4 regions of the Tissierella carlieri genome follow, and region 2 is predicted to be linked to each of the others. Evidence: a T-box and tRNA genes for the amino acid it is inferred to sense, from the RefSeq annotation. Region 2 holds a T-box; the other regions hold tRNA genes.
What was found. A T-box is a leader RNA that pairs with one kind of tRNA and senses whether it is charged. The one in region 2 lies ahead of leuS (leucine--tRNA ligase), so its partner is inferred to be a tRNA-Leu.
Positions count from the first base shown of each region.

Region 1: it has a tRNA-Leu gene. The T-box ahead of leuS (leucine--tRNA ligase) is inferred to sense a tRNA for this amino acid. The anticodon was not compared.
Region 3: it has a tRNA-Leu gene. The T-box ahead of leuS (leucine--tRNA ligase) is inferred to sense a tRNA for this amino acid. The anticodon was not compared.
Region 4: it has a tRNA-Leu gene. The T-box ahead of leuS (leucine--tRNA ligase) is inferred to sense a tRNA for this amino acid. The anticodon was not compared.

Region 1 covers NZ_JAHLOH010000022.1:50,498-56,744, reverse strand. Annotated here, with positions in the region: gene clpP (ATP-dependent Clp endopeptidase proteolytic subunit ClpP) at 1-145, opposite strand, end outside; gene tig (trigger factor) at 164-1,453, opposite strand; tRNA gene KQI38_RS05740 (tRNA-Leu) at 1,599-1,682, opposite strand; gene KQI38_RS05735 (DegV family protein) at 1,778-2,614, opposite strand; gene glmM (phosphoglucosamine mutase) at 2,639-3,991, opposite strand; gene KQI38_RS05725 (CCA tRNA nucleotidyltransferase) at 4,102-5,442, opposite strand; gene KQI38_RS05720 (hypothetical protein) at 5,900-6,247, opposite strand, start outside.
Region 2 covers NZ_JAHLOH010000016.1:28,981-35,227, reverse strand. Annotated here, with positions in the region: gene KQI38_RS02645 (YetF domain-containing protein) at 1-639, shown strand, start outside; gene leuS (leucine--tRNA ligase) at 752-3,163, opposite strand; T-box leader at 3,291-3,496, opposite strand; gene KQI38_RS02635 (SF0329 family protein) at 3,934-4,479, opposite strand; gene KQI38_RS02630 (hypothetical protein) at 4,619-5,014, opposite strand; gene KQI38_RS02625 (DUF3885 domain-containing protein) at 5,004-6,149, opposite strand; gene KQI38_RS02620 (hypothetical protein) at 6,178-6,247, opposite strand, start outside.
Region 3 covers NZ_JAHLOH010000018.1:264-4,838, forward strand. Annotated here, with positions in the region: gene KQI38_RS04030 (hypothetical protein) at 146-289, shown strand; gene KQI38_RS04035 (nucleotidyltransferase domain-containing protein) at 362-1,030, shown strand; gene KQI38_RS04040 (hypothetical protein) at 1,415-1,648, shown strand; tRNA gene KQI38_RS04045 (tRNA-Leu) at 1,782-1,868, opposite strand; gene polA (DNA polymerase I) at 1,995-4,575, shown strand, end outside.
Region 4 covers NZ_JAHLOH010000018.1:5,966-12,212, reverse strand. Annotated here, with positions in the region: gene KQI38_RS04085 (adenine phosphoribosyltransferase) at 60-578, opposite strand; gene KQI38_RS04080 (GNAT family N-acetyltransferase) at 1,096-2,346, opposite strand; gene KQI38_RS04075 (MATE family efflux transporter) at 2,642-4,003, opposite strand; tRNA gene KQI38_RS04070 (tRNA-Leu) at 4,086-4,170, opposite strand; gene KQI38_RS04065 (peptide ABC transporter substrate-binding protein) at 4,257-5,993, opposite strand; gene KQI38_RS04060 (lytic transglycosylase domain-containing protein) at 6,009-6,247, opposite strand, start outside.

The sequences.
Region 1 (6,247 bases), on a different contig from region 2:
ACAATTGAGCTACTACTAAATTTGCAGTAACATCATTAACTTCATCACCTAAAAATACTATTCTTTCTTTTAATAATCTAGAGTAAATATCATAGGATCTTTCTCCTCTGTTTGTTTGTTCTACAACCATAGGAACTAAAGCCATTTTACATCCCTCCAATAATTATTTGAATTTAGCATTTGCCTTTAATAACTCAATAACCTTTTGATTTGTAATAGCTGTCTCTAAGAAGGATAAATCTCCTCTTCTCATATCTTTAATAAACTGTTCTTTATTTTCTTGTTTGTAAGAATCTGCCATTTTTTCTAATTCTTTATCTATATCTTCTTCTGTTACTTCTATATTCTCAGCCTTGCCAATAGCTTCAAGAATTATGTCTCCTCTAACTCTCTTCTCTGCCATAGGTCTTAGCTGCTCTTTTAAGCTTTCTTCTGTTGAATTAGTTATTTGTAGGTATTGCTCTAAGTTAATACCTTGCATTCTCATTCTATAATCAAATTCTCCTAATTCATTTTCTAATTGAGAATCTATCATAACTTCTGGTATATCCACTTCACAGATTTCTATTACTTTCTCTATCAAGTTATTTTCATTTTCTACTTCTTCTTTGTTTTTAAATTCTTCTTCTAGTTTTTCTCTAATACTATTTTTATATTCTTCTATAGTATCAAATTCAGATACATCTTTTGCAAATTCGTCATCCAATTCTGGTAATTCTTTCTCCTTTATTTCATGAATTGTTACCTTAAAAGTAGCTTCTTTACCTTTTAAATCTTCAGCATGATATTCTTCTGGGAAAGTCACAACTACATCTACTTCTTCACTTTTATTTTTACCCACTAATTGTTCTTCAAAACCTGGAATAAATCTCCCTGAACCTATTTCTAAAGTTTGACCTTCAGCAGTTCCACCATCAAATTGAGCTCCATCAACATATCCTGCATAATCGATAGTTAAAATATCTCCAACTTTAACCACTCTATCTCCTGCATCAATTATTCTTCCGTTCATTTCTTGAACTGATTTTAGTTCGTCTTCTACATGCTCGTCTGTTACATTATACTCTACTTTTTCAATTTCTATACTTTTGTAATCTCCAAGAACTACTTCTGGTTTTACTGCTACTTCTATTTTAACAATTATCGGTTTACTTTTTTCAATTTCTTCAATGTGTACTTCTGGTTGATCTACTGGCTCTAATCCCAATTCTTCAACTGCATCATTGTAGGCATTTGGTAAAATTATATTAATAGCTTCTTCATAGAAAATTTCTGCTCCATAGTTCATTTCAATAATTTTTCTTGGAACTTTTCCTTTTCTAAATCCTGGAATATTAAATTTTCCTCTATTTTGTAAATATGCTTTTTGTAATGCTTCTTCGAAATTTCTCTCTGATATTTCAAAAGTAAAAGTAGCTTTATTGTTTTCTTTTTTTTCTAGAATCGCCTTCATTTGCAATTTCCTCCCCTATCTATTTATCCATTTTTAGCTAATCTATTATATCATAAAATTATAACATAACAAATAATAATATCCAATATTATATATAACAAAACATAGTAAAAAAACCAATGGTACAAATCCACTGGTTTAAACATGGTGCGGGAAAGAGGACTTGAACCCCCACGTCAATGACACTAGATCCTAAGTCTAGCGCGTCTGCCAGTTCCGCCACTCCCGCATGAATAAAGTAATTTTTACTTACTTTATTATTATAACATGCCATTTGTACTTGTCAATATATTTTTTTATCTTAAAAAAGATTTTCTATTGTCTTTAAAAAACTAAAATAATTCCTCCATCGTTTGCATATGCAGTACTAAGTCCTGCTGTTTTAACTAGAATAATATCTTTAAAATTATATTTATCCTGAATCTCATTTTTTAACTCTTGCGCTCTCTCAAAAGCATTAACATGAGAAATAGCTAGAATCTTCTCTTCAAATTTTTCCCCAGTTTCTCCAATTATTTCAATTAATCTTTTAAATGCCTTTTTAGTTCCCCTTACATTTTCAACAAGCTTTATTTCTCCGTTATCAGTAGATCCCATTATAGGTTTTAAATTTAATACATTAGCTATTAATCCCTTTGTCCTAGAAATTCTTCCATTCTTTATTAAGTTATCTAGACTTTCCAAAATAAAAAATGTTTTCATTCCATTAATATAACTTTCTACCTTTTCAACTATTTCAAAATTATTTAGTTGCTTTTCTATTAATTCTTGTATCTTCATGGCTACTAAGGTTTCTCCAATACTAGCTGACCTTGAATCAAAAACATGAACAAATTTTTCAGGCTCTTCTTCCTGTATCATATCTTTTGCTAATACTGCAGAATTATATGTGCCACTTAATTGTCCTGATATTGTAACCGCAAATATATTATCGGCCTTTCTATACTCAGATACAAAATCTCCTGGTGAAGGGCATGAAGTTCTAACTGGATTTGGACTATTCTTCATTGCATCTATTAGTTCCATCGTATTCATTTCTTCATCATCTATAAATTTCTTATCATCTACATCTATTTTAAATGGAACTAGTTTAATGTTGAGCTGCTCTTTTAATGCTTCGTTTAAATCACAGCTACTGTCTGCTACGATTTTGTAATTCATCTCATCACCTCATAAAGTATTTTATTAAGAGTTAATTCCTATTCTATCTTCAATAAATTTAGCTAAATCAGATGCAATTTTTAATAATCCAATATCTTCTTTCGCTTCAATCATCACCCTAACTAAAGGTTCTGTACCTGAAGGCCTTATAACAACCCTACCTTGCCCATGAAAAATCTCTTCAACTTTTTTTATCTCTTTCATTATTTCTTCATTTTCATTATACTTATACTTTAATTCATTCTTAACTTTGGCATTAACAAGAACCTGCGGGAAATTTGTCATTAAATTATTAAGTTCGGACATAGCTCTTTTAGATTCTTTCATTACTTCAAGCAAATGAAGCCCTGTAGCCAAACCATCACCTGTAGTATTATAATCTAAGAAAATTATATGACCTGATTGCTCTCCTCCTAGTACATAGCCTGAACGAACCATTTCTTCTAATATATATCTATCTCCAACTGCAGTTTTCACAATGTTTATATCATTTTCTTTTAGAAACATATCTAGACCCATATTGGTCATAATTGTACCTACTACAGTGTTATTCTTTAGTTTCCCTTTTTTGTAGAGATAAGAACCACAAATAGACAATATATGATCTCCATCAAGTATATTTCCTAACTCATCTACAGCTATTATTCGGTCTCCATCTCCGTCAAAAGATATGCCAATATCTGCCTTCTCTTTTAATACCAATTCCTGAATCATCTTTGGATTAGTTGAACCACAGTCGTCATTTATATTCATTCCTGTTGGATCTGTATTTATAACTATTACTTCTCCTCCAAGTTTTCTAATGATTTCTGGAGCGATTTTATATAATGCACCATGACCACAATCCATTGCTATCTTAACTCCATTTAAATCTATATTTACTGTGGAAATTAGGTAATCTATATAATCCTTGCTACCATTTTCTTCGGCGATTACTTTACCTATCTTATCTCCTACAGGTCTAATCTCTAATTCTTTTTTGTTTAATATAATATCTTCTATTTCGTCCTCTACTCCATCTGGCAATTTAAATCCTTGATAGTCAAAGAATTTAATTCCATTATACTCTCCAGGGTTATGTGATGCAGATATAACTATACCTGCTAGTGCTTCATATTTTCGAGTTAAATATGCTACAGCTGGAGTAGGTATGATGCCTACAGATATTACATCTAGCCCCATAGAACAAATTCCTGCTGTTATAGCAGCTTCTAGCATATCTCCTGAAGCCCTTGTATCTTTACCTACTACTATTTTACCTTTGCTTCCCTTAGATAATATATAAGCCCCTGCCCTACCTACATTAAATGCCATCTCCGGGGTTAAATCCTTGTTTGCAATTCCTCTAATGCCATCTGTACCAAATAATTTTCCCATTTTAATTAACACTCCCAACTTTAAATTCAGTGAATAGCTAATAGTTAATAACTAATAGTCAAAAGCCTTAAGACCTAAAAATCTGACATAAAACTATTCACTTTTCACCATTAATTAAGTTTAAATTTTTCTTTTATGATTTCTATCAATTTTTTCTTATCATTTAACTCAGGTTTTTCTAATACTTTTTCTAACAAATAATCTAAAATTTCACCTATTATTTTTCCTTGTTTATACCCTAATTCTATCACATCATAGCCATTAATTGCTAATTGATTTTTTTCGTACACTTCTTTATTTTCTATAATATCCTTTATTTTTCCTTCTCTTTCTAATAAATCTTTTATATCAGCCTCTTCATTTGAACAAGACCTATCAGCCTTCTGTAATTCTAATAAAGTAAATATCTCATCTTCTCCAAAAATAGATAATAATTTTTTTAGTCCTTTTTCCTTTAGATTAGCATGCTGAGTCATATGCTTATATATTAGTAGTCTAACTTTTTCAACCAATTCATTGGGAGCCTTCCATCTTTGTAATATTTCTTTAGCCATTTTAGCTCCTAATTTGTCATGGCCATAAAAATGACCAACGCCTTTTTCATCTATAGTTAAGGTATATGGTTTCCCTATATCATGAAATAAAGCTGCAAGCCTTAGATGTAAATTAGGTGATGTTTTATCTAATACACATAATATATGCTCAAATACATCCTTATCATGATGTGGATTATGCTGATCAAATCCTATTGCTTTTATCATTTCCGGTAATATTATATCAAGTACTCCTATATCCTTCATTAATCTAATTCCATAGGAAGGTGTTTTTGATAATAGTATCTTGAAAAATTCTTCCCTAATTCTTTCTATGCTAATGGTAGCTATATGTTCACTATATAGTTTGCATGATTCAAAGGTAGAATCATCAATGGAGAATTCTAGTTGTGCTGCAAACCTTATGGCTCTCATAATTCTTAAATAATCTTCTCTCATTCTCTCATGAGGATTCCCTACAGCTCTTATTGTCTTTTTCTCTAAATCTTCTTTTCCATTAAAATAATCTATGACCCCTATCTTCTTATTATATGCCATAGCATTGATAGTGAAATCCCTACGAGATAAATCATCGAGAATATTTTTTGAAAAATATACCTTTTCTGGTCTTCTTCCATCTATGTATTCTCCATCAGCTCTAAAGGTAGTTACTTCTACAATTCCTTCATCCTGTACTACAACTACTGTACCAAATTTTTTCCCCACTTCCAATGTTGTAAAGTCTTTAAATATTTCTTCTATTTCCTCTGGCAAAGCATCTGTAGTCACATCAAAATCAGATGGATCTCTTCCTATTAATATATCTCTAACAGATCCTCCTACTATATATGCATCAAAACCTTTTTCTTCAAGTCTATCTATGATTATTTCCACATATATTGGAATATTAAATACCATAATATCACTCCAGTATATTATCTTCTTTTAGTATAGCATAGTATTTGTGATAGACAAGTTTTTTTATACAGCAAAAGGCTTTGGAATGATTTCCAAAGCCTTTCGTTTAAGATATATAAATAAAATAATTTTATTCAATAATATATCTCTTAATATTGACTTAATATTGGTTCTTCAATTTTAGGTAATAAAAATCAACCAATTTATTTATTCTATTAACAGTAATATTTACTATAAATTCATTTTCTAGATTATTGTTTTCTTATTTTCTAATATGGTTACACTATCCTTTTCTGCTTGGCAGGAAGTTAAGATATAATAAATAAGATTTCTAATTAAGGATGAATTTTTCTAGGATAAAATATCAAGATAAAAGGACTTTGAAAATAGATTCAAAGTCCTTTATATATTAAGAGATATCTCAATAATAATTGTTCTTAATTCATATTACATTTTATTAATATGGACAATTTGCACGTAAATGAGAATATGATTCTTTATATTCTCTATAGGATGCTCCGCAATTATCACAAACGAAAAAATCATAAACATCTACATAACAAGTAGGACTTGTTCTCGAATGAACTTCAAGTTTATAGCGTCTCCAACTTGTTCTGTCACAACAAGTGATGCCACTAGGCTTTACCTCTTGATAGCTAGGTTCTTCACCATTTTTTTGATTTGATTCTTCAAAAATCATTTTCCCCACTATTTCTGATATAAGGTCTTCCTCGAAATCAGGAACATCAATAATAAATTCAATAACTGTTTCACCTTCTTCAGAAAAAACTACTATACCCCATCC
Region 2 (6,247 bases):
ATAATATCATTTTTAGTAGGACGATTTATAATGAAAAGAGCCATAAATCAATTTTCTGCTTATGATTTTACAGTAGTCTGGATACTGGGAGCTATTATAGCAGCTCCTTTGATAGACGGAGAAATTTCTTTTACATATATAATAATTCCGTTATTGACTTTATTCTTTTGGCACTATATAGTAGGTCTCTTATCTTTTAAAAATAGAAATTTAGGATTGTTTTTTAATGGCAAACCTATGATTTTAATTGAAGATGGCAAAATTATTAGAAAAAATCTAAAAAAACAATTTATAAATATTGACTTGTTTTTGAGTCAATTAAGACTTAAGAATATTTTTGATATTTCAGAAGTAAAATATGCGATTTTAGAACCCGATGGACATTTAAGTGTTATAAAAAAAGAGCCAAATAGATATATTACTCCTGCAGATCTTAATCTAACTGCTAAACCTATAAGTTTACCTGTAGTAGTCATCAATGATGGAAAATTATTTGAGGAAAACTTAAAAAATTTGAAATTAAATAAGGAATGGCTTATGAATAACCTTAGCATGTATGATATAGATGATGTCTCTAAGGTCTATCTAGCTACTATAGATAATTCTAAAAAATTATATATAGCTAAAAAAGATATATAATTAGTAAATTGGCATCAATATTAAAAATTATATTTATCATTTATGAGTATATTTTTTATGATTGTCATTTCAAATACAAAACCCCACCTAAAAGATGGGGTTTATACAAACATTACTTAACAACTATATTATATATCTTTCCTGCAACAAATATCTCTTTAACTATTTGTTTTCCTTCTAGGAATCTACTAATGTTATCATCAGCTTTTGCTTTTTCTCTAGCTACATCTTGAGAATCATCAATACTGATTTCTATTGCACCTCTTACTTTACCATTAACTTGGACTGGAAGTGCAATTACTTTATCCTTTGTTTTTTCTTCATCATATACTGGCCATGTTGTATCATGTAGATAACCTTCTAGTTCTAAAATCTCCCACAATTCTTCAGTAATATGAGGAGCTACTGGATTTAGTAGTATTATAAATGTTTTTAAATCTTCTTTTGTTATACTACCATGATCGTTAAATTCATTTAACAAACTCATTAAAGCTGCTACTCCAGTATTGAATTTTAGTGTTTCAAAGTCTTCAGATACTTTCTTAATGGTCTTATGAATACTTGATTCTAGTTCCTTAGTATATCCTTCACTATCAGCTAAAATATCTTGGAGTTTCCATACTCTTTCAAGGAATCTTCTACATCCTTTAACCCCATTTTCTGACCAAGGTACACTCTTTTCAAAGTCTCCAATAAACATTTCGTAGGTTCTTAGTGTATCTGCACCATAATCTCTTACTATGTCATCAGGATTTACTACATTTCCACGGGACTTTGACATTTTCTCATTGTTATCTCCTAATATCATACCATGAGAGGTTCTCTTTGCATAAGGTTCTGGTCCAGGCACTACTCCAATATCATATAGGAATTTATGCCAGAATCTTGAATATAGCAGATGAAGTGTAGTATGCTCCATTCCACCATTATACCAATCTACTGGTAGCCAATATTCTAATGCTTCTTGAGAAGCAAACTCCTCTTCATTTAGAGGATCAATATATCTTAGGAAATACCAAGAGGAACCTGCCCATTGTGGCATTGTATCAGTTTCTCTATGAGCTTTTCCTCCACATTTTGGACATGTAGTTTCTACCCAATCTTTAATATTAGCCAATGGTGACTCACCAGTATCTGTTGGCTCATAGTTCTCTACATCTGGTAGCATAACTGGCAATTGATTTTCTGGCACTGGAACCCAACCACATTCATCACAATATACTAGAGGTATTGGCTCTCCCCAATATCTTTGTCTAGAAAATACCCAGTCTCTAAGTTTAAAGTTTACTTTTCCAGTACCAAGTCCTTTTTCTTCTAACCACTTAATCATATATTTTTTTGCTTCTTTTACTTCCATTCCATTGATAAAATCAGAATTTATAACAATTCCTTCTTCTGTATCTGTATAAGCTTCTTTTTCTATATCTCCACCCTTTATTACTTCTACTATAGGAAGATTAAACTTCTTAGCAAACTCCCAGTCACGAGTATCATGTCCTGGTACTGCCATAATTGCTCCCGTACCATAGCTCATAAGCACATAGTCAGAAATCCAAATAGGAATCTCATTACCTGTGGCAGGGTTTATAGCTCTTAAACCTTTTATTTCCACACCTGTTTTATCTTTCGATAACTCAGTCCTTTCAAAATCTGATTTCTTACTTATTTCATGCTGATATTCTTTAATTTCTTCTAAATTTTCTATTTCGTCTCTATATTTTTCTATTAAAGGGTGCTCTGCAGCTATAACCATATAAGTTGATCCAAATAGTGTATCAGGTCTAGTAGTAAACACTCTTAGCTTATCTTCTTTTCCTGAAATTTGAAAATCTACTTCTGCCCCTTCAGACTTGCCAATCCAATTTGTCTGTTGGGTTTTTACTCTTTCAATATAATCAACAGTATCTAAATCTTTAATTAGTCTATCAGCATATTCTGTTATCTTTAGCATCCACTGATTTTTTACTCTTCTTACTACTTCACCACCACATCTCTCACAATTGCCTTGAATAACCTCTTCATTTGCCAATCCAATTTTACAAGAAGGACACCAGTTAATGGGCATTTCCTGCTTATATGCCAAACCTTTTTCAAATAGCTTTAAAAATATCCATTGAGTCCATTTATAATAATGTGAATCAGTAGTATTTATTTCTCTTGACCAATCAAAGGAAAATCCTATTGATTGTAATTGAGCTTTAAATCTTGCAACATTTTGCTCTGTAACTATAGCTGGATGAATTTTATTTTTTATAGCAAAGTTCTCTGTCGGTAATCCAAAGGCATCCCAACCCATTGGAAATAAAACATTATATCCTTCAAGTCTTCTCTTTCTAGAGACAATATCTAATGCAGTATAAGGTCTCGGATGACCTACATGTAGTCCATTTGCTGATGGATAAGGAAATTCTACTAGTGCATAAAACTTTGGTTTATCGGATTTATTTGATGCCTTAAAAGGCTCTCTTTCTTCCCAAATTTCATGCCATTTTTTTTCAATTTCATTTGGTTTATACTCTCTCATTATCTTTCCTCCTCTTTCATACAATTCACAATGCACAGTTCACAATTCACAATTGTGAAACAAGAAGAATCGTTCCCATTACTCGCTACGTTCAATGGGTTAGGTCATAAAAAAACCTTCCGTCTCTTATAGAGACGAAAGGTAAATTCCGCGGTACCACTCTTATTGATAATAAATATCCACTCAAAATATAACGGCATTTAACCGATTAGGATTACTTTATTCACCCTAATAACTCAAGGACGAGTTCAGTCTTCGTCAATACTGTCTTTCACCAACCGACAGCTCTCTATAATTGCAATCAGACTTACTACTTCCTATCATAGTGTTTATTAATTTAAGACCTATTATAACCAATAAATCATTTTAAATCAAGATATTTTTATAATTTATAGTTTTACCCTATTATATTTTATTTAATCCTATTTAATAATTCTACTATTTTCTTTTACTTAGACATATAATCCCTCAACGTCAAAATAAATAAATGTATTAAATTAATAATCCTTTAATTCCACAAGCATAGTCTGGGGGAATTTATGGTCTTATTGTATTATCAAGTTGTTTTTATGTTTTCAAATATATTTTAGAGAGAATTAAATTGTTGATATATAATTCTGTCATCAACTTGACACGAAGATTTTTTCTTAAATACAGGAGGATTGTTGGTTACATAAATTTGACATTTAATCCTTATCAGCAAATTTTCAATCAACAATTCCCATATTTATAAAACTTAAAAGCTTATTCTTATATTTCCTATAATCTATCTATAACAAATTCTCTGATTCAAGCCTTAGTTTATAAAAGAATTGTAACCATTCGGGCTGATTATCAACTTCTGATATTATATTTATTAGGGTACGCTTCCCTATTCTTCTGTCCATAATTGCAAACATTCGTACCATAGGATTAGGAGAATTAATACTTTCCTTTATATCTAAATTTTTATATTTCCCAATAGCATCCGTAATATGGTAAATTTCAAAAAAACCATCATTATTCATCATTTCATTTACCATATCTTCAATCTCTTCATTTTCTTCATTATATAAAGTTTCTTTTCCTGTCCATTTTCTGACTGGAACTCCCTTCTCCTCTTTTAATTTCCTCTCTTTATAAACATAACCCTTTACATAATAATTAAAGGGATTTCCTCTTAAAACCTCCTTCCCATCAACTCTTATGGCAATTCTTCCATAATCATCATGTGCTTTACGATAATGAGTTATAAAATATTGTACTCTTCCCTTTAATGATTCACATATATAATCATTCTCCAATTCTCGTCTTAATCCACTCCATGAATTACCCATTCAATAATCCTCCCGTATCAATTCTCTTAATATTCTACATCTAATCGTCCCTATAATATTATCTCCTCTATAACAGCTTCAGTATCGAATTTCTTCTGCTAAAAGTGTCCTTATCTTCTAATTATAAAGTACATGATACTTACAGTAAAATAATCTCTTTCGCAATAATATATCCACACATCCCTAAGGATGCTGTTAAATAAAACACCCTATACTCCTTCTCTTTTAGGAAACTCTCTAATTCCTTAATATTACTTACTTCAATTGTTGGAAACCCATATTTTAAGGCTTCTGAAAGCTTATTAGCTTCCTCTAATAAAAAACATTCTATTGTGACTTGAGAAATTTCTAAAATAATATTATTCAAAAGAACATTTTCAAAGGCATGAGCAAGTAATCCTTGAAATCTAATAATTACTTCTTCGTCATAACCCTTTGTATTTATTTGTAAAATCTGTCTTTCAAAATCAATCATATAAGAAATAATCCTATTATCATGTACTAACCCATATTGTTTAATAACATTATTTTTCACTTTTGCCCCTTCTCCTATGCCATTCATTCCAAAATGCTATATATCCATTTCTTTCAAACTCATCTTCTGGAATATTTTTAGGTAAGGACTTCTCATAAAAGTTTTCCACAATATCAGCAAAGCGCAAAATTTCCTCTTTGTATTGGAAATAATAAACAAATACAGTATTTCCTTTATCTGTAACAATCTTAACCATTCCATCCTCATGTAGAACAGTCCAATCAATTCCATTGTCGCATCCTAAGATTTCTACTTCATCTAGAGTTTCATTAGGAATCATAAAATGGCCACAACAAGGTAACATCTGCTGCCCTTTAGTTGGCAAATGGTCTTTAAACAAGGTCTCTAACATTCTAAAAGCTGCCACACTAACAGCACATGAATAAGATATTTCTTCTTCTCCTATATTAACTATTATATCTCCATGAAGGCATAAGTCATTAGGATCATCCTTGATTCCATCTATCCAATAAAGTGTGTTTACTTTTATTTTGAAATTTCGATAATCAAGTGTAAAAATACTATCATGAAATTCCTTCCATACATTAATAAGATATTCTTCTTTTAGGGCAAGAATATAAATTCCTCTATCATCATACAGATGAAAAATACATCCACTGTTAATATCTATAATAAAAATAGAAGAACAAAAATCCATTTCTCCACCTATATCTGATAAAATTATCTCTCTAAATAATTTCTGTATATTTATTTCTTTCACACGATATAAATGCCTTATACAGGTATAGATTTCATTATCCTGATGTATTGGTAAATCATTCTTATATATGGGGTACTGCCATTTTAACTTATATGTACCATATTTAGATATATGAGTTAGAGTACTTTCTAAAAACTCCTTCTCTCTTTCATTCTCTTGTCCAAATAAATTATCATAAACAACTAAAAGATTATCACTATAATTTATAAATCTATATATTTCTGTAGCTTTCTGAAGACACTCTTCTACACATGTTTTATTTAAGCTCCCATCTTCCAGATACTGATATTTTTCACTTAACTTATCAATATGAAGCATATATTTGTGAGTTAGTCTATTTAAAGTCTTGTCTTCTGCCCCATATTGTTCTAAAATGTTTTCCAAAATATCTTTTGCTTCTTCTTGAATGTTCAATGTCTATTCACCTACTTTTTATTGTTCCTCAATTTTTAACAACAAGGCAAACACCTGTATTTTCTAAAATGAATAAAACATCTTCTTTGCTCATCATA
Region 3 (4,575 bases), on a different contig from region 2:
CACATCTTGTGATGTCGATTACCTTATTTATATTATACCAAAATATAGACTAAAGTAAACATTAAAAAAATTATATTTTATAGTCAATATACAGTTTAATTGAGGCTGTTTTTTTATTTTGAAATTAAGAATATTTGACAAATATATGGCGGAGAACCAAAATATTGGGAAACAGCTAAATAAAATTACTCTAGATAATAATAAAAGTCTATCAGATAATAAAAATCTCATAGATGAAAATAAGAAATTAACTAGAAAACTATTAATTAATGTTATAATTGGTATATAGGCAAACTTTAACAAGTGCATACTTGTAATTATTTCAGAGTTAGTATTGTTTTTGATTAGAAAGGAGGCTATTATGCTTAATTTTGAAATAGATTATCCTTCATCAAATTATAAAAATTATATTGAATCTGTTTATGAATTTTGTAAAAACAATAGATTTTCAATGATTTTAAAGGGGTCTTTAGCAAAAGGCACAGCAACAAAATTTTCTGACATAGACTTAATAATTTTAGGCAACATTGATAGTCATAAAGTTGATGAAATTATTTCACTATATGGCAATCCAGTAATGATCAATTTTACTGAAAACCCTAAAGGTATATTAATCTTGATTTATCAGGATAACATTTCTGTCGATTTGGACATAAGGGAAACAATTTCACAACAAGATTTGCAAAACAGTATAGTTCTTTTGAAATATGATACAAATTTTATCATAGATAATAGAGAAATTATAAGAAAACAAGTAGAATCTAATTACATACCTAATAGACCAGAATGGTATAAGGTATTAAGGTTATTACATAGAGGAACTATAAAGTATCTATGTAATAAAACTGACAGTGCATATGATTTATTAGAAGAAATTAAAGAGAGTCTTATTTCATTGAAAATTACTGATTTAAGTTTTAATAATAATTTTGAAGATGATATAAAATATATTTTTGATAAATTCTGTAAAAGATTTGAAGTGGATTCGCAAACTGAAGTTCTATTTCACAATCTCTTCAAAGAATTTTAGAAACTGAATACTTTTTAAAGTTAGATTAGGGAAGTCTGTTTACTTCTCCTAAATGCTTATATATTTTTAACATTGTTCTAAAACACAGCATAAACTTTTAATGGATACCAGTAAAAAGCAGGCTAAACAGAAAAAACAGTTTAGTCTATTTTGTATATTAAAAATTAAATAGAGAAAAAATTTGAAAACCTACTAAAAAATACTTGATTTTTATTAGAGGGTTTTTATTTCTATATTAAACAGTAAAGAGACCCTATGGAAAGGTCTTTTTATATATCGGAATGTGCTTTACTCAAGAGAAAATGGGTTTTAGGAGTTATGGAATTAACAGAAGATGAAAAGGATGATATACTAGAGATATAATTATAGTAAAGGGGTATGGATATGAGTAATAAAATTGGAAATTTAATGGATTTTCGCAAAAAACATCGGAGGACCATAAGTTTAATCATAACTATATTAATTGTGGGTTATTTTATTTTTAAAAGATTTTTTTATAACTACTATGAAGAATATCTAGGAAATGATTTTATTTTTTATATCATCACAATGATAGTTGGACTAGATTTGATATTTGAGATTATTGTACGTTATTATAAAAAAAGAAAACCTAATTAGGTTTTTTTATTGTTGTGTGCCCAGCTTTCTTTTGATTATTAGAATAATATAGCAACTTTGTTTATGAATAAAAAAGATAGGAATATTACTTCCTATCTTTTCTCATATATTCTACTGTTCGTGCGAGTAGTAATGGTGCCGGTGGCCGGACTCGAACCGGCACGGTGTCGCCACCGGTGGATTTTGAGTCCACTACGTCTGCCAATTCCATCACACCGGCAAAACTATTACAAAGAATATAATAGCACATAATCAATAATTAATCAATATTTTTATTTTGCTTTTGTTTACTCAAACCATCTTTTAAGATATACTAGAAGAATGGAGTATAGAATGGAGTGATAAGATGGATAAGAAAAGAATAATAATTATAGATGGTAGCTCTTTGCTACACAGGGCATTTTATGCTTTGCCATTATTGTCCACTAAAGATGGCATATATACCAATGGCATATATGGATTTCTGACTATGTTATATAAAGTACAAGAGGAGAAAAAACCAGATTATATCTGTGTAGCTTTTGATAAAAAAGGCCCTACTTTTAGACATGAGGAGTACGATAAATATAAAGCTCATAGGCAATCTACACCTTCAGAATTAGTACAACAATTTCCAATTATAAGGGAAATTCTAGATGCTATGAAGGTTCGTCATTTAGAGCTAACTGGTTTTGAGGCAGACGATATTGCAGGAACTTTAGCAAAAATGGGTGAAGAAAGTTCGTTAGAAGTTATTTTAGTTACTGGAGATAAGGATTATCTTCAATTAGCAACAGATAATACTAAAGTTTTAATTACAAGAAAAGGAATTACTGAATTAGAAGAGTTTGATAGGAATATAATAATAGAGAAATATGGAATTACTCCCGAACAACTTATAGATTTAAAGGGTTTAATGGGAGATCAATCCGATAATATCCCAGGAGTACCAGGAATTGGAGAAAAAACGGGACTAAAATTATTAAAAGAATATGGTACAATTGAAAATATCTATGAAAATATAGAGAATATTAGTGGGAAGAAATTAAAGGAAAACCTAATTGAAAACAAACATCTTGCGTTTTTAAGTAAAAAACTTGGTGAGATTATGACTGCTGTACCTATGGACATAAATTTTGAGGAACTAAAGATTGAAGAGCCAGATTGGGAAAATTTAAAGAGGCTTTATAAAGAGTTAGAATTCAATAGTTTACTTGGAAAGTTTTCTGATGATTTCACAGATAATAATGAAGAGACAAGTATAAACCTCGAATATAGTATGATAGGAGAATTAGGTTATAATGAGTTAATCCATACAATCAAAAAGGAAGGAAAATTTGGATTTAAGTTTATTATATCTAATAATAATTATATTGAAGATAAAATAGTAGCATTAGGTATTAAAACTCAAGGTGTTCCAACTAAAATTATTTATCTACAAGAGGATAAAAAGAACTTTATAGATAGATTTAAATCAATTTTTGAAGATAAGTCTATTGAAAAAATAGGGCATAATTTAAAATCTGATATAGTAATATTATCAAGATTAGGAATTAAGATAGATAATATTACTTTCGACTCTATGATAGCTCAATATTTAATTAATCCTGCTCAATCTTCATATACTATAAATGAGATTAGCAAAGAATACTTGAATATCTATGGTATGGATGAAGAATCTTTATTGGGGAAAGGTAAGAGTAAAAGAAGTTTTAGTGATTTATGTGAAGAAGAGATAGGAAATTGTCTTTCATTTACACTAGATACAATATTGAATGTAGAGTCTAAGATGAAGGAGATTATTAAAGAGCAAGAGATGTTAGACCTCTATTATAATGTTGAGCTACCTTTAGTAGAAGTCCTAGGAAGTATGGAATACTATGGATTTAAGATAGATACAGATGAACTAAAGAAGCTTGGCAAGGAATATGACGAAGAAATAAACTCCTTAACAACTGAGATATATACCTTAGCTGATGTAGAATTCAATATCAATTCACCTAAGCAATTAGGAGAAATTTTATTTGATAAGTTATCTTTGCCAATTGTTAAAAAGACTAAAACTGGATATTCAACTGATGCAGAGGTTTTAGATAAACTAAAGGATCAACATCCTATCGTTGATAAAGTTCTTAGATATAGACAGATAGTAAAGCTAAAATCAACTTATATAGATGGACTTTTAAATTTGATTAACAAAGATACCAATAGAGTTCATTCAAGTTTTAATCAGACTATAACTACTACTGGAAGAATAAGTAGTACAGAACCAAATCTACAGAATATACCAATTCGAACAGACGATGGTAGAAAAATTAGAAAAGCTTTTATTGCAGAGAATAATAATTATGTGCTTGTAGATGCTGATTATTCTCAAATAGAACTAAGGGTATTAGCTCATATATCTAAGGATTCTAAACTAATGGAAGCTTTTATTAACAATGAGGATATTCATAGAAAGACTGCTTCAGAAGTATTTAACGTACCTAAGGAAGAGGTTAGCTCTATAATGAGAAGTAGAGCAAAGGCAGTAAATTTTGGAATAGTTTACGGAATTTCAGATTATGGTTTATCTAGAGATTTAAATATTTCAAGAAAAGAGGCTAAGGAGTATATTGATAACTATTTGAAAAACTATAAGATGGTTAAAGAATATATGGAAAATATAGTTGAGGAAGGTAAAGAAAAAGGCTATGTAGAAACCATTCTTCATAGAAGAAGATATATTCCAGAGCTTAAGGCAAAAAACTTTAATATTAAATCTTTTGGTGAGCGTATAGCCATGAATACACCTATACAAGGTTCAGCAGCAGATATAATAAAGATGGCTATGGTTAAAGTATATAATGAGCTAAAAACAAGGAATCTGAAATCAAGATTGATACTACAAATTCATGATGAGTTGATAATTGAAGCAGAAAAAGATGAAATTGAAGAAGTAAAAGATA
Region 4 (6,247 bases), on a different contig from region 2:
GTGGAGATTTTTTATACTATATATTTTATTAATTATAATATATATTAATAATAGCTTTACTATCTATCATATTTAACTAATGAATTCGTATGGTAATTTGATAATTTATCTCTACCCTTTAAAAATTCTAACTCAATTAAAAACTCTAATGCAACCACTTCACCACCAATAGATTCTATTAATTTAACTGCTGATAATACTGTCCCTCCTGTAGCTAACAAGTCGTCTACTATAGCAACCTTTTTACCTTTCTCAATAGCATCAAAATGTATTTCAAGTGTGTTATTACCATATTCTAGTTCATATTCATGTTTAACTGTTTCTGCTGGTAATTTCCCCGGCTTTCTAATAGGAATAAATCCTATACCTAGAGCATAGGCAACAGCTGCACCAAGTAAAAATCCTCTTGCTTCTGGTCCAGCTATATAATCAACTTCCCTTCCTTTTAAATCATCTACTATTCTATTTACAACTTCTTGAAATGCTTCTCCATCCTTTATTAAAGTAGTTATATCCTTAAAACTAATACCTTTCTCTGGGAAATCTTCTATTACTCTTATTTTAGATTTAATATCCAAATAAATCCCTCCATATTCTTTTAAATATCATCACCTTATTAGTTTATCATATATAGAAAATTTTTCTATTATTTTTTATTATTGTTTCAATAAAATATGCTTCTTTCTAGTTTTAATCTTATTTTGATTCTTACTAGATAGAAGCATCTATTTACTTAAGTATAGATTTAATTGTAATCCTAAAATATTTATAATCACATCTATTTTTTAGTTTGTAAAAAGAGATTCTCATTATCTTCAATTAATTAAAAACATCTATAAGCTAATTATAGATATAAATTTTAACAACTAAGGACAGCTAATTATAATACTCTGAATTACGAAAGTTAAAACCAATAATGTATAACTATCCTATTAAGTCGACTTTTCCCTTCAATAAACCTCATAGCATCAAGTCTTTCTAAGTTTATCAAATCTGAAATAGTGACTTTCACAAAAGCATCCCCCTTGATTTAAGTATAATCAATTACTTAGAGATGGGTTTTTCTTTATTTTAACATTCACTTTTTATTATTATTTAAAAATCAGTATAACAAACTGGTTTTTGGCTACAGTAAAACGTTCTATCAATATCCTCCAAAAACTCTACGTTGTCTAGCTCTAAAAGTCCTAAATTATACATTCCTATTACAGATGTAGAGCCTAAGAATAAAGATGAAAAGTTTGCCATATTAGTTCTCATAGTTACATCAAACTTTTCCGAATCAGTATTTACAATTCCATCTATAAAGTTTACTACTATTTCAATTTCTTTATTATTCAATTCATCATATACCAAAAACCTTACCTTCAAATTCGAATTGTTATAATTTCTATGGGAACATTGTTCAAAAGCTTGCTTAATATCAAATAATTTATACATTGCACCTACTGCCTGAGTATTGCTTTCAATATATCCATATGGGATATAATTTAAGGAATCATTAAGTGGATTATCGAATAAATAGTGAAAATTCTCATCCTCTGTATTAAACACGACTAAATTTACCTGATCATCCTGCTTTCGAAGAAAGCCCAGAAGTTTCTTAAGCACATCTGTATTTTCATAAATCAATTCTTTTATATAAATATTATTTATGGTATAATTCCCATCCTTAGCGTTTTGGAATTTAAATACAAGATATCCATTAATATTTCCTTTTTCATCATAATTACCTATAATTTTGTTATATGGGTCATTTTTTAGATCTCTTATTTCATCTCCAATTTTCATTATCATCCCATGTTTTTTTGCAACTACCCTGCTGTGACAATCAAACAGTTTATCAAAGTCCTCTTTTTCTACGTATCTCAAGTCACTTTTTCCGAAGTATGCTGGAATTCTATCTGGAGGCAATCTGTATTGGTTCATCTTTGTACCCATTCCATAGCCCATTCTTTTATAAAAATCTGGTCTAAATGGCAATAACATTCCAATAGGAGTACCTTTCTTCTTATAAATTTCTTCATAAAATTCTATCATAGTTTTAGCACACTTTTCTTTTTTATGCATTAAATGCACACCTAAAAAACCAATACCTGACACAGGTAATATCTTTCCAAAACAATTCATTCTAAAATCAAAAAGTCGCATTACAGCAATTAACTTTTCACCTTCAAACATCCCGTAAAAAGTTACATCTGGATCATTTGTCATAATTTCCACAGCTATTTTTTTATATTTTTCTACTGCATCCTTTTCTAAATTCTTGAAGCTTGGGTATGCATTAAAAGCAATATCCGTATACGCATCTATATGTTCTTCATTTAATTGACGAATCTCTCTCATTTCTCCCTCCTGGTCTCTTTAATTTGTTATATCAAATAATATAATTGAGTAATCTTTTATTCTTAATATAATTGTATAAGAATATTCAAACAATAGCAAATAATAATTATTTTTCTATAATTATTTGACTATTTTTTATATATTTAACAATATATATTTTATATAGTTTCAAATTTCTTTCTAATCAAATCCTTATCACTACAACTATTATTTTGTTAAATATTAATAGATCGATGACTTATATATAAATCTTACTTAAAGAAACCCTCTATATATTTGTTTTTCAAAGGCCATATTATCTATTCTCAAGTAATAGCTTTTTAAATTGTATTGCGAAAACAACAACTGTCACAGTAACTGCTATAATATCTGCTATAGGCTCCGCAAAAAATACTGCAAATACTTTATCCTTAAAGAAAATTGGTAAAATATATATTAAAGGAATTAATAAAATGATTTTTCTAAGTAATGCCAAAAATAAGGAAATTTTAGCTTGTCCTATTGCTATAAAAGTTTGCTGGCAAGCAATTTGTGCACCAAGTACAACTCCTGCGCCTAGATAAATTCTCATTGCCCATACTGTAATATTCATTAGTTCTATATCCTTAGTAAATAAAGATACAAAAACTTTTGGAAATATCATCATAAGAGTCCATAAAACAAGTGAAAATATCATAGCGGACATAATAAGTAATTTAAAGGTTTCTTTTACTCGTTCATTATTTTTTGCTCCATAGTTATAACTAATTATTGGTTGAGCCCCTTGGGTTAATCCTGCTAAAGGTAAAAACATTATTTGCATTAAGCTTGAAAGAATAGTCATTGCTCCTACTGCAATATCTCCCCCATATTTTTGTAAAGAAGCATTTAAAGAGATATTTAAAAGACTCTCCGTACTGTTCATTATAAACGGTGAAATTCCTAACATAAGTACTGGAATTATAGCTTCTTTTTTCAATTTTAAATATTTCTTATGAATTTTAAGTTTTGTCTTTTCCCCCAACATAAATCTAAGAACCCAGATAGCTGAAACTGCTTGTGAAATTACTGTTGCTATAGCAGCACCTTGTACTCCCAAATTAAAGCCAAATATTAAAATAGGATCTAGAATTATATTAATTACTGCACCTATAACTACTGTTAACATACTGATCTTAGAAAAGCCTTGAGTTGATATAAAGCTATTTAGTCCCAAAGTAATCATTACAAATATGGTTCCAGCCACATATATATTTAAATAACTAAGTCCATAACTAATTGTTTCACTACTGGCACCAAACATCATTAATAACCTTTCACCAGTAATTAAGAAAAGAATCGTTAGAGTAATTGCAATTCCTACTAGAAGCGTAAAACAATTACCTAATATTTCTTCAGCCAAATCGTCTCTTTGTTCTCCCATTTTTATTGCAGCTCTTGGAGCACCACCCATCCCAATTAGTGAACTAAATGCTGTAATAATCATTATAATTGGAAATGTTACGCCTACACCTGTTAATGCAGTTGCTCCTATTCCTGGAATATGACCTATGTATATACGATCAACAATGTTATAAAGCATATTAACAAGCTGAGCTATAATCGCTGGTAGAGCTAAGTTTAATAATAGTTTACCTACACTCTCTGTTCCTAATTTATTAGTTATGTCTTTCTTCATGTAAAAAACCTCCCCATACTTAAATAAATTTTTATTTCAATAAAAAAACTCCATCATAGATGGAGATGTAGTTTATGTATTATGGTGCAGGAGAAGGGATTTGAACCCTCACAAGCTTTGCTTACTACCCCCTCAAGATAGCGCGTCTGCCGTTCCGCCACTCCTGCAATTAAATTACCTATACTATAATACTACATTTTTAAAGTTTTTTCAATATCATATTTCTTTCATGTATATTTGATTTATTAAATATTTATTGTAAATCCTTAGGTATATAGCATTTTTCTATTCCTTTATATGGGTTAAAAAATGCTGGATTTAACTCCCCTACTATTTTACTATCTACTAGCAAAGCCTTATTTTTAAAAAATAAACTTATATATGGTAAATCTTCTACTATGAAGCTTTGTAATTCATCATATGCCTTAACTTTTTCATCTCTAGAAGATTTAAGAAACACATTTTGAAGTAATTCATCCATATTTGGATTAGAATATTTAATAAAATTTGTATTATAAGGAATTTGTGAGCTATGGAATGTAAAAGACAAATCTGGAATTACAGATAATTGCCATCCAAGAAGAGCCATATCATAGTCACCAGCTCCTAGAAGCTGATTTACTTCTGTCCACTGTTCTTGAATATCTTCTACTGTAATATCCTCTTCTTTCTTATTTTCAGGATAAATACTAGCATCTATTCCCAGTTTTTTTAAATCATCTTTTATCATCTCTGCAGTTTTTAATCTCATTAGATTATATGAATTAGTTAAAATCTTAAGTGAAAGACTTTTACCACTTTCATCCTCTAATATCCCATCGTTATTCGTATCCTTCCACCCTAATTTCTTTAATTCTTCCTTTGCTAAATCTGAATTATAACCAAAGGTATTGGCTTTTTCGGATAACAACCAGGAATCTGGATGAATGGGTACATCTATTTGTGTTCCATGTCCTAGGTAAAGTTTTTGAATAATAGCCTGTCTATCTATTCCATAAGCGATAGCTCGTCTTAATCCTTCTCCTTTTTCTCCAGAAAATAATTCCTTTCCAAAGTTAAATCCTAAAAACTCATAATTTGAGGATACAAACTCTAATGCTTTAATCCTGCTATTTTGACTATACTTGTCCCAATCAACTCCTACAGTTGTAGCTATATTTATTTGTCCTGTCTCAAAGGCAGTTAAGATATCTTCTTCACTTTCTAACACCCTGCCTAGTATTTCATCAATATATGGCCTACCACCTCTATAATTATCGTTTGCTGATAACCTTATTTCCTTCATCTTTTCATATGTTTGGAATTTAAACGGCCCAGTACCTATTGGCTTATAATCATCTAATTGTAAAGCCTTAATGTAGTCACTATTACCTGATTTTCCTGAAGTAAAAGCATGTTTTGGTATTATAGGAAAAGTTAGAACTTCAAGATTATTGCTAAAAGCTCTATCAAAGGTAATTACTATATCATTACTGCCTGTAATAGTAACATCCATAATTCTTTTTATGTCTGATGTGCTTGTAGATCCCATTGCATTTGTAAACATTTGTCTATATGTACTATCTACACTTGCATATTTAATAGTATTTACTGTAAAGACTACATCTTCAGGCTTGAATTTCTCACCATCATGCCAAAAAATATTATCTTTTAATTTTATTTCAATAGTTCTCCCCTCATCTAGAATATTATAAGATTCAGCTAATTGACTTGCTACATTTAAGTCATTATCAAACTCGAATAGGCCTTCAAAAATAAGTTTGGAAAAAAAATAATAGCTACTATTCTCAGTCATTAATGGATTTAGTGTATTAAAATTAGTTAAAGGGACAACTACTTGACCCCCTTCCACAGGATCATATTCAATGGAGATTTTTGTATCTTCATCTATATCACCATTTCCTACATTTAATTCATTTTGCGCACATCCCACAGCTGTGACTGTTATTAAAATCATAAGAATCAAGCACAAGTATTTTTTGTTTTTCATCTTTCCCCCACCTTATCACACGTTTCTTATTATTTCTTTTATAATCTTTCTGATATTATGCAGTAAATTAATATAAAGAGAATCTTTATCACTAGGATTCATGATATATTTTTTATACAACGTACTATAAACTTTATAGTTTTGATTTACCCTTACTAAATAATCCTCAGTCTCCTTAAATGGAATAATAGACAAACTAGTTCTATCATTACTATATTTTTCATCTTTCAGCCATTTACTTACATTCCCGCTTC